Regions from separate parts of the Cupriavidus sp. WS genome, predicted to be linked through region 1. Evidence: predicted binding sites of a transcription regulator. Region 1 holds the regulator's gene; the other holds the start of a gene.

The links. Region 1 encodes LexA, which represses DNA repair genes until DNA is damaged. Its sites were predicted from a motif close to ACTGTATNNNNATACAGT; they were not measured.
Region 2: the regulator LexA is predicted to act here: its motif matches at 3,517-3,534, upstream of imuA (translesion DNA synthesis-associated protein ImuA).

The regions. Positions count from the first base shown of each region.
Region 1 is NZ_AQPL01000397.1:3,689-8,747, reverse strand. It holds gene K206_RS0128085 (DUF808 domain-containing protein) at 1-121, opposite strand, end outside; tRNA gene K206_RS0128080 (tRNA-His) at 830-905, opposite strand; gene K206_RS43905 (hypothetical protein) at 1,064-1,234, opposite strand; gene lexA (transcriptional repressor LexA) at 1,355-2,011, opposite strand; gene K206_RS0128065 (asparaginase) at 2,272-3,270, shown strand; gene rpsF (30S ribosomal protein S6) at 3,372-3,746, shown strand; gene priB (primosomal replication protein N) at 3,836-4,135, shown strand; gene rpsR (30S ribosomal protein S18) at 4,139-4,417, shown strand; gene rplI (50S ribosomal protein L9) at 4,449-4,901, shown strand.
Region 2 is NZ_AQPL01000056.1:5,343-10,401, forward strand. It holds gene K206_RS0105870 (error-prone DNA polymerase) at 1-875, opposite strand, end outside; gene K206_RS0105875 (DNA polymerase Y family protein) at 1,036-2,589, opposite strand; gene imuA (translesion DNA synthesis-associated protein ImuA) at 2,522-3,427, opposite strand; gene araD (L-arabinonate dehydratase) at 3,688-5,059, opposite strand, start outside.

The DNA.
Region 1 (5,059 bases):
GAGCGAGATCGTCGCCGAGCACGCCGGCGGTATTCTTGGCGGCGAGCTTGCTCATGGACGCGATGTCGTCAAGGATCGAGGTGATGTCGTCGATCAGCAGCAAGAGGCTCGAGCCGGCCATATCCGGATCTCCTGGTGTGTGGTGGGTATCGGGACAAACAGCGTCGCCCCGCAATTTCCGCGCGCATGGGGAGTGCGGTGTCAGGATAATGCCTTCCCCATGTGGATGGCATGTCCGCCATGAATCGAGAGGCAGTGGCCGGGGCATCTTGCATGGCCACTCGATGGCGGTCAGGTCCCGAAGTCCGCAAGACATCGGAACCACGCATCGGCCAAAAAAGAAAACCCCGCCGGACACGAATGCCGGCGGGGACAGGAAGCCGCACCGTACCCAGCGGAGGATGACGATGCGAGATTGAAGGCTATCAGGATGCGGAGACATGGACTGTCAACAACTGTCACCGCGGCTGCGGCCGCCGTTCCGCCAAAAAAAGCCGCTGGGCCGGGGGAGCGGCGCAGCGGCATCGGGAAGTGTCGAATATGAGCACCAGGGGATGGTGCCGCGGCCAGCATAAGAAGCAACGTACCATTTGACTGTCAACAATTGCAAAATGACCGGCCCCCCATGCGCGACAAGCGGGTCGACTGGCGACGTTGGTTTGAGGAGGGGAGTCCGGGCAATGGCAAATTGGAGCATCGGTGCGATGCTTGCCAGCGGCAGAAAACAAAAACGGCGCCAGAGGCGCCGTTGGGTATATCCGCTTTTATCGAATATCTTGTATCGCGAACGGCTGGTTAATGCTCAAGCCGTCGATACCGAAGAGAATTCTGGGGTGGCTGATGGGACTCGAACCCACGACGACAGGAATCACAATCCTGGACTCTACCAACTGAGCTACAGCCACCGTCGTTGTCTTTCAGCTGAGTGCTGATCGACGAAAAACAAGATTATACAAACTTCATTGGCACATGGCTAGTACTTCGCCTCAAAAAATTTCATGAGGCTGGCGCGTGCGGCGAATGGCAACCGTCTCCACGCTGCGCCACCACGCGGCACGCGCCATTACACGGACAGCTTGGGAAGGTCTTCCAGCTCGAGCATGCGGCAGATGGCGGCCATGCTGCCGACCATCGTGCGCCGCTGCGCGCCCTGGTAGATGCGCACGCCTTTGGACTGGCGGAACGGAACGGGCTTGACGGGGCGGCGGGTGGAGAAGCGATTGGCTGGGAGCATGGCTACACCTGGTGATTTGCAACAACAGTTGTCGGCATCCGCAGCGCGGATGGCGTTGGCATATCGGGTGCAGCTCGAGGCGGGCGAACCCGCTCCAGCCGCACTTGAGGCTTGGGGCTTTTAGAACGCGCCGGTACGGATCAGGCCGACGGCGATGCCTTCCAGGGAGAATTCTTCCCGGTCCGGCTGGACGATGATGTTGCTGAAGTCGGGGTTCTCCGCGATCAGTTCGATCGTGTCGCCGCGGCGGTTGAGGCGTTTGACGGTGACGTCCTCGCCGAGCCGGGCCACGACGATCTTCCCGTTGGCGGCTTCGCTGGCGCGCTTGACCGCGAGCAGGTCGCCGTCGAGGATGCCGGCGTCGCGCATGCTCAGGCCGCGCACGCGCAGCAGGTAGTCGGGCTGGACTTCGAAGACGGAGGCATCGACCTGGTACTGGCGGTCGATGTGTTCGGCGGCCAGGATCGGGCTGCCGGCGGCGACGCGGCCGACCAGCGGCAGCGTCAGTTGCATGACGCCCGCCATCGGCAGCGAGAACTGGTCGGGCAACTCGGAGTCGCTGCGCGATACCTTGAGGCGGATGCCGCGCGACGCGCCGGGGGTGAGTTCGATCACGCCCTTGCGGGCCAGCGCGCGCAGATGCTCTTCCGCGGCATTGGGCGAGGAGAAGCCGAACTTGGCGGCAATCTCGGCACGCGTGGGCGGAAAGCCGGTGTGCTGGAGAGTGCTGCGAATCAGGTCGAAAATCTGCTGCTGCCGCGGTGTCAGGGTCGCCATAGTCGCCGTTGTTCGCTGTTGTTTTCGCTGTTATTGGAAGGCACTGTACGTTTAAACAGTATGCTGTGATTTTATACAGTATCGAGTGAAGTGCAAGCGGAATTTTTAGGACGCGGCGCATCGACGAATGGTTTGCAACACGCCTGCCTGCGGGCGCGCCTTGCGGGTGTCGGGATGCGCAGGGTTACAATCCGCGGCACGCGGTGCCCGTTCCGGGTACGCGTTTTTTTCGACTCCAGGCTTCCTACACGTCCCCCGCCATGTCCTCACTGCGTCGCGTCGTTGTGCTTGCCACCGGCGGCACCATTGCCGGTTCTTCGTCCAATCCCGCCAGCAGCGCGAAGTACCAGGCCGCCACGGTGCCGGTGTCGGCGCTGCTCGGGGCCGTGCCCGCGCTTGGCGAGGTGGCGCGCATCGAGGCGGAGCAGGTGGCGCAGGTGGACAGCAAGGACATGTCGTTCGCGCTCTGGTCCAGGCTGGTCGAGCGGATCCGCTTCTGGTCGGCGCAGCCCGACGTCGCCGGCATCGTGGTGACGCACGGCACCGATACGCTGGAGGAAACGGCGATGGTGCTGCACCTGGCCTGCGAGGCCACGCTGCCGGTGGTGCTGACCGCGGCCATGCGGCCGTCGACCTCGCTGTCCGCGGACGGCCCGCTGAATCTGCTCGACGCGGTGCGCGTGGCCAGCCATCCGGCGTCGGCGGGGAAGGGCGTGCTGCTGGTCGTCAACCAGGAGATCCACGCCGCGCGCGACGCCGTGAAGGCGCACACGGCGGCGGTGAACGCCTTCGCTTCGCCGGCGGGCGGCCCGGTCGGTTATGTGCAGGACGATTTCGTCTGCTTCACCCGCGCCCCGCTGCGGCTGCCGGCCGCGGCCATGCCGGTGCCGGCGGCGTGGCCGCAGGTGGAAATCCTGGCCAGCTACGCGCAGCCGGGCCGGGTGATGGTCGATGCGCTGGTCGCGGCCGGGGTGAACGGCCTCGTGGTGGCCGCCGCGGGCAACGGCTCGATCCACCAGTCGCTGGCGGAGGCGCTGGCCGAGGCCGCCGCGGCGGGCGTGGCGGTCGTGCGCAGCTCGCGCACCGGCGCCGGGCATGTGGCGATGCCGGCGCAGCCGCGGCCGACCGCCGGCGTCTTCGTGTCGGCCGGCGACCTGAATCCCTACAAGGCGCGCGTGCTGCTGCTGCTCGCGCTGGCGGCCAGGCCGGCGCTGGCGGCGGATCCGGCGGCGTTGCAGGCGCTCTTTGCCGATAACTGAAGCAGCTTGCCCTATGCGTGGAAAGCGCGCTATACTTTAAGGCTATCCAACCTTGCCACACCGGACATGGCGCCCGGGTGGCTTATCCAAAAGGAGCGTCAATGCGTCATTACGAAATCGTATTTATCGTCCATCCGGACCAGAGCGAACAGGTTCCGGCCATGATCGAGCGTTACAAGACGCTGGTCACCTCGCAGGAAGGCCAGATCCACCGCGTGGAAGACTGGGGCCGCCGTCAGATGGCCTACATGATCCAGAAGCTGGCCAAGGCTCACTACGTTTGCCTGAACATCGAATGCGGCAAGGAAACCCTGGCTGAACTCGAACACGCGTTCAAGTTCAACGACGCGGTGCTGCGCCACCTCATCGTTCAGACCAAGAAGGCCGAAACCGCACCGTCCCCGATGATGAAGGAAGTGCAGCGCGAAGAAGCCCGCAAGGCCGCGCAACAGACCACCGAAGGCCAGGCCGCCTAAGTGCGGGCTCTTGCGGTTGCCGCGGGCGCTGAATATCGCAGGCGCCGCGGCGGCGCGGGCGGGCACGGGTACCGGGAACGGAGGCAGCGTTGAACCAGTTGAGGCTCTGCGCAACCCTCGCCGAACGCGATGCCCTGCGCTATACCCCGGCCGGCGTCCCCGTCGTCAACTGCATCCTGCAGTACGCGGGCGAGACGGTCGAGGCGCAGACGCCCAGGCAGGTGGAATTTGCCATCGCCGCGATGGGGATCGGACAGATCGGACAACGGCTCGAGCGCACGCCGCTCGGCGCGATGCTCGACTGCGAAGGATTCCTGGCCCGCAAGCACCGCAACAGCAAGGCTCTCGTCTTTCACATCACTGGATGTAAAGCATTCGAAAAGGATTGAATCATGGCATTCGTCAAACGTGACAACAAGAACAAGAAGCGCTTCCAACAGCAGAACCCGCTGTTCAAGCGCAAGCGCTTCTGCCGCTTCACCGTGGCCGGCGTGGAACAGATCGACTACAAGGATCTGGACACCCTGAAGGATTTCATCGGCGACAACGGCAAGATCACGCCGGCCCGCCTGACCGGCACCAAGGCGCACTATCAGCGTCAGCTCGATACGGCCATCAAGCGCGCGCGTTTCCTCGCGCTGATGCCCTACACCGACCTGCACAAGAACTGATCGGCCCTAGGTCCGTCAAGGAGAAAACACGATGCAAATCATTCTGCTGGAAAAAGTCATCAACCTGGGCAACCTGGGTGACATCGTTCGCGTGAAGGACGGCTACGCCCGTAACTTCCTGATCCCGAACAAGAAGGCCCGCCGCGCGACCCAGACCGCCATCAGCGAGTTCGAAGTCAAGCGCGCCGAGCTGGAAAAGGCCGCCGCCGAGAAGCTGGCTGCCGCGCAGGGCGAGGGCGAGAAGCTCAACGGCCTGACCGTGCAGATCACCCAGAAGTCGGGTGTGGACGGCCGCCTGTTCGGCTCGGTCACCAACGCCGACATCGCCGCCGCCCTGGAAGGCCAAGGCTTCAAGATCGAGAAGGCGCAAGTGCGCCTGCCGAACGGCCCGCTGAAGATCGTTGGCGATCATCCGGTCAGCGTTTCGCTGCACACGGACGTGGTGGTCGACGTGACGGTCTCCGTCCTGGGCGAACACGTCTAAGGCCGGAACCGGCCGCCGCCGCGGGGCCCGCGAGGGATCTCCGCAGCGGCAGCGGCCGCAGGCAGAAACAAAAAGGCAGGAGCCAGGCGCTCCTGCCTTTTTGTTTTGGCCCGGGGTTCCGGCTTCGGCCCGGCCGGGGTGGTTGTCCTGCCGTCACA
Region 2 (5,059 bases), on a different contig from region 1:
CGCTGCCGGTGCAGCGCGTCGGCATGGCCCTGCAGTTGCTCGAGCGCGATCCAGGCGCGCTCGCCGAAGACCTGCCGCATCCAGCGCGCCTGCCGCAGCAGCGCTTGCGGCTCGGGGCAGTACGCGGGCAACAGCAGCGCCACGCAGCGGGGCATGCCGCGCAGGTGCGCGTGTTCCGCTGCGGGCGCGGCGATGTCCTCCGGGCGCAGGCGGTAAGCGCCCTTCTCCGCGCGCCGGCGGCCCAGCGTGATGAACTCGCAGAGATTGCCGAAGCCTTCGCGGTCCTGCGCCAGCAGCACCAGGCGCAGGGCCGGCTCATCGTTCTGGCCGTCCTTGCCATCCTGGCCGGTCAGCGTGAAGCGGCTGCCGATCAGCAGGCGGAAGGCCTGCGCGGCGGCGGCGATGGCGGAGAGTTCTTCATGGCGCCGCAGGCGGGCCTCGGCGGCCTCGCCGGGGCCGGCGGCTTGCAGCAGGACGTCCTGCGCGCCGGGGTCGTGGCCTTCGCCGTCTTCCGCCTCCTCCGCGGCCAGGGCTTCGAGGTCGTCCTCGTCTTCGTCGTCTTCCTCGCCCGCGTCGAGGCCGGCGGCCAGCCGCGCCGCGCTGCGCGCGAGCGCGGCGCTGGCGCGCTCGCGCAGGTCCTTGAGCGCGTGGTGCGCGCGCGCCGTGCCGGCCACCGAGCATTCGTCGGTGAGCGCGAGGCCGCCATAACCCAGCGCGAACGCGCGCTCGATCAGCTCGACCGGATGCGAGGCGCCTTCGAGGAAGGTGAAGTTCGAGATGCAGTGCAGCTCCACGTAATCGGGCAAGGCCGGCAGCAGCGCCGAGAGCGCGGGCGGCAGGGCGGAAAACGAAGGCGCGGCGGGCAGGCTGGACATGATCGAAGACGGATATGAAACAGGGTGAGGCCAGGTCGAACCAGGTGAAGCCGGATGGAGCCGGACGAAGCCAAGCGAAACGAAGCCGGGCAAGACGGAGCGGGATGCAACCGGACCGGGCCGGATGGCGCGCGGCGCGGGCGCGCTCGGTGCGGCCGGCTCAGAACAGCCCGTGCAGGAACCAGCGGTATTCGCCGCCCTCCTCGCGCCCCGGGCGCTGGCGGTAGACCCAGCAGCGCAGGCCGTCGGCGCGCTCGGCGACGAAATAGTCGCGCGTGGCGAGCGCGTCGTCCCACCAGCCAGACTCGATGCGCTCGGGCCGCGACAGCAGCACCAGCGGCCCGCCGTGGCAGGGCCGGTGGCGCTGCACGGCCAGCGGCAGCGGCTGCGCCAGCAGCCACGGCGGGCGCGCGGGCCAGGCCTGCGCGGGTGCCGCCGGCGCGCGCGCGGGCATCTCGTCCACCGGGCACCAGCGGCTGGCGCGCTCGGGCCGGTGGTCCGCCAGCGGCAGGGGCTGCAGCACGTTCTCGCGGCCCAGGCGCGCCATCAAGGTGTCGAGCAGGCGGCCCAGCCCGGCCGGCGTGCCGCCCGGCTCGGGAAACAGCGCCTCGCTGCGCGGCAGGCATTCCTGCATGGCCTCCACCACCAGCAGCAGCCCCACCGCCGGCACGGTGAACTGCACCTTGTCCAGGCGCTCCTGCAGCAGCCGGCACAAGTGCGCCGGGTCGCGGCTGGGCTCGGCCAGGCTTACCGTCACCGGCGTGGCCGGGGTCTCGCAGCCCAGGCGGTAGCGCTCATGCTCGAGCCGCAGCGCCAGGCGCGTCACGCCGGCCTGCCGCACCGCCAGCCAGCCGCCCAGCGCCAGCAGCAGGCGCTGCGCGCCGGCCATCACGCCCTGGACCGATTCGGTGCGGCCCGGCAGCTCCATGCGCTGCGCGAACTCGGGCGGCGCGGCGAACCAGGCGAAGCGCACCGGCACCTCGCCATAGGCCTGGTCCAGCCGCGCCAGCACGTCCGCGCCGAGGCGGCGCTGCAAACCCGCGCGCGGCAGGCCGCGCACCTCGCCCACGGTGCGGCAGCCGATGCCGTCGAGCCAGCCTTCGTCGGCCACGTTGCGCAGCATGGCCACCGGCAGGCGGTCCAGCAGCCGCGCCATGCGCGCCGGACGCAGCGCGCGCCGCGCCGGGCGCACCATGCGGCCGTGCCGGTCGCGCCGGAACGGCTGCGCCGCCAGCCACGCCGCGCCGAAGGCGGTCGGCGCGCAGCCCAGTTGAAGGAACACGCCCAGCCGGCGCACCCGCGCATACACCGCGCGGCACAGCGCGCGATGCCCGCCGAACAGCCGCACGCTGGCGCCCGCGTCGATCATCACCGTGGCCGCGTCGGGCTCCGGATGCAGGCTCACGTGCGGCGAGAAATGCAGCAGCGCCAGCGCCAGCGCCGTCATCAGCTGCGCCTCCGCCGCCGGCTCGCGCTCCAGTTGCACCACCTGCGCCGACAGGGCCTGCACCCCGCCGCGCCGCATGCCGGCCTGCACGCCCAGCGCCACCGCCGGGGTATTGGCCAGCACCACGCGCTCGCGCTCCATCACCGCCACCGGCACGCCGTGATGCAGCACGCCGGGGACCGCGGCGGCAGCGTCCGGCTCAGGCCAGTTCGGCTGCAGCGCGTCCAGCGACAGGCGCGGCAGATGCACCGCGATCCAGTACGACATGGTCTTGCTCTCCCGCAACGGCCTGTGAAACCCGCGGCAACGGCGCCTCCGCAGGCGCGGGCCGCGGCGCGGACGGGCGGCCCGGCACCGCCGCCATCTCGTCGAGCGGCAGCACCAGCGGCTGCTCGCGCACCGGGCCGCGCCGCTTGTGGAAGGTGATCGACACCGCATTGCCCGGCGCCGGCGCCAGCAGCAGGCGCAGCACCGCCGGCGACGACTCGCGCAGCACGCTGGCCGGGCGCACGGCCCACGCCACCGCGTCGCCCGCCTGCGCCAGCACCTGCAGGCGGCGCAGCGCCTCGGGCCGCGCCGCGGGCAGCCACACCACGACCCCGCCGAAGGCCTGGCTGCGCAGCACCTGCTCGGCCGCCCACAGCAGGTCGGCCTGCGCCGCGGCCTTGCCGGCGCCGGCCGGCGCGCGCACCCAGAACACCTGCCGCGCCGGCAGCCCCCAGCCGGCCAGGCACGCCGCGTTCGGCAGGTGCGGCGGCCCCACCAGCGCCAGGCGCCGCGGCGCCGCCGCCAGCGCGGCCAGTGCCGGGCGCAGCAGGCGCAGCTCGCCCACGCCGGGCTCGGCCAGCAGCAGCTCGGTCAGCGCCCCCAGCGGCCAGCCGCCGCCCGGCAATTCGGCCGACAGCGCCGCATGGCCGGTCTCCAGCGCCGGCACGCTGCCCGCCTGCCCCGCGCGGCCGAGCTGCCCGGCGCGCCACAGGCCGGGATGGCGCTGCGCGAGCGCCTCCAGCGCCGCCTGGCGGCCAGCCTCGGCGGGCTGGACCACGGGCGGCACGGGTGGATCAACGGGCGGCGCGTGCGAGCCGGAGGAAACGAGGGAACTCATGTGATGCTTGCGACCTTGTGACGGCCTTATCCGCGCGGCAAGGCGGCGGGATAAGGTGGGACAAGGCGGGATAGGCGGAATCTCCGAATACTGTATGTTTATACAGTATCGCGGCGGACGCAAGGGGGAGATGCAGGGAGTGCCGGGATCGCCGCCCCGTGGCGGGACGGCGGCGGGACGGCGGCGGGATCGTGACGAGAAGGCGGCCGGGACACAGCCGCCGCGGGCATCGCGGCAACGGTGTCCCGGCCCGATTTGCGCTACGAGAAGCGCGCTTCCGGATCGGGCACGTTGCCCTGCCTGGCGAGGAAATCGAGGTCGCAGCCTTCGTCCGCCTGCAGCACGTGCTCGATGTGCAGCAGGCCGAAGCCGCGCTCGTAGTGCGGCGGCGGCGCGACCCAGGCCTTGCGCCGCGCTTCGATCTCGGCCTCGTCCACCAGCAGGTCGAGCCGGCGGCCTTCGGTGTCGAGGCGCACCAGGTCGCCGTCGCGCACCAGCCCCAGCAACCCGCCCACGCGGCTTTCCGGGCAGACGTGCAGGACGCAGGTGCCGTAGCTGGTGCCGCTCATGCGCGCGTCGGAGATCCGCACCATGTCGCGCACGCCGGCCGCCAGCAGCTTCTTGGGGATCGGCAGCATGCCCCATTCCGGCATGCCGGGCGCGCCGGTCGGGCCGCTGTCCTGCAGCACCAGCACGCTGTCCGCGGTCACGGCGAGGTCGGGGTCGTCCACGCGCGCGAGCATGTCCTGGAAGTTGCGGAACACCACGGCCGGGCCGGTGTGCTGGAGCAGGCGTGGGTCGGCCGCGGCGCGCTTGAGCACCGCGCCGCGCGGCGCCAGGTTGCCGCGCAGCACCACCAGCCCGCCGGCCCCGTAGACCGGGTTTTCCTCGGTGCGGATGACGTCGTCGTTGTAGACCTCGGCCTGCTCGATGTTCTCGCCCAGCGTGCGGCCGGTGACGGTCTGGCAGGACAGGTCGAGGTGCCCGGCGATGCGCTTGAGCAGCGCCAGCAGCCCGCCCGCGTAGAACAGGTCCTCCATCAGGTAGGTGCCGCTGGGCTGCAGGTTGCACAGCACCGGCACCGTCTCGCTGGCGCGCGAGAAATCGTCGAGCGACAGTTCGACGCCGAGGCGGCGCGCCATCGCCACGAGGTGGATGAGGGAGTTGGTCGAGCCCGACAGCGCCATGTCCGTGACCACGGCGTTCAGGAAGCTCTGGCGCGTGACGATGTCCTTCGGCCGCAGGTCTTCCCACACCATCTCGACGATGCGGCGCCCGGACATCGACGCCATCTGCGAATGCGTGGCGTCGACCGCGGGGATCGAGCTGGCGCCCGGCAGGGTCAGCCCCAGCGCGTCGGCCATGCTGGTCATGGTCGAGGCGGTGCCCATCGTGTTGCAGGTGCCCGGCGAGCGCGCCGTGCCCTCGCCGACCTGCCGCCACGATTTTTCGTCGAGCTTGCCGGCGCGGTAGTCGGCCAGGGCCTGCCAGGTGCTGGAGCCGGTGCCCAGCATCTGCTGGCCGCGCCAGTGCCCGCGCAGCATCGCGCCGGCGGGCACGAAGATGGCCGGGATATTCATCGATGCGGCCGCCATCAGCAGCCCGGGCGTGGTCTTGTCGCAGCCGCCCAGC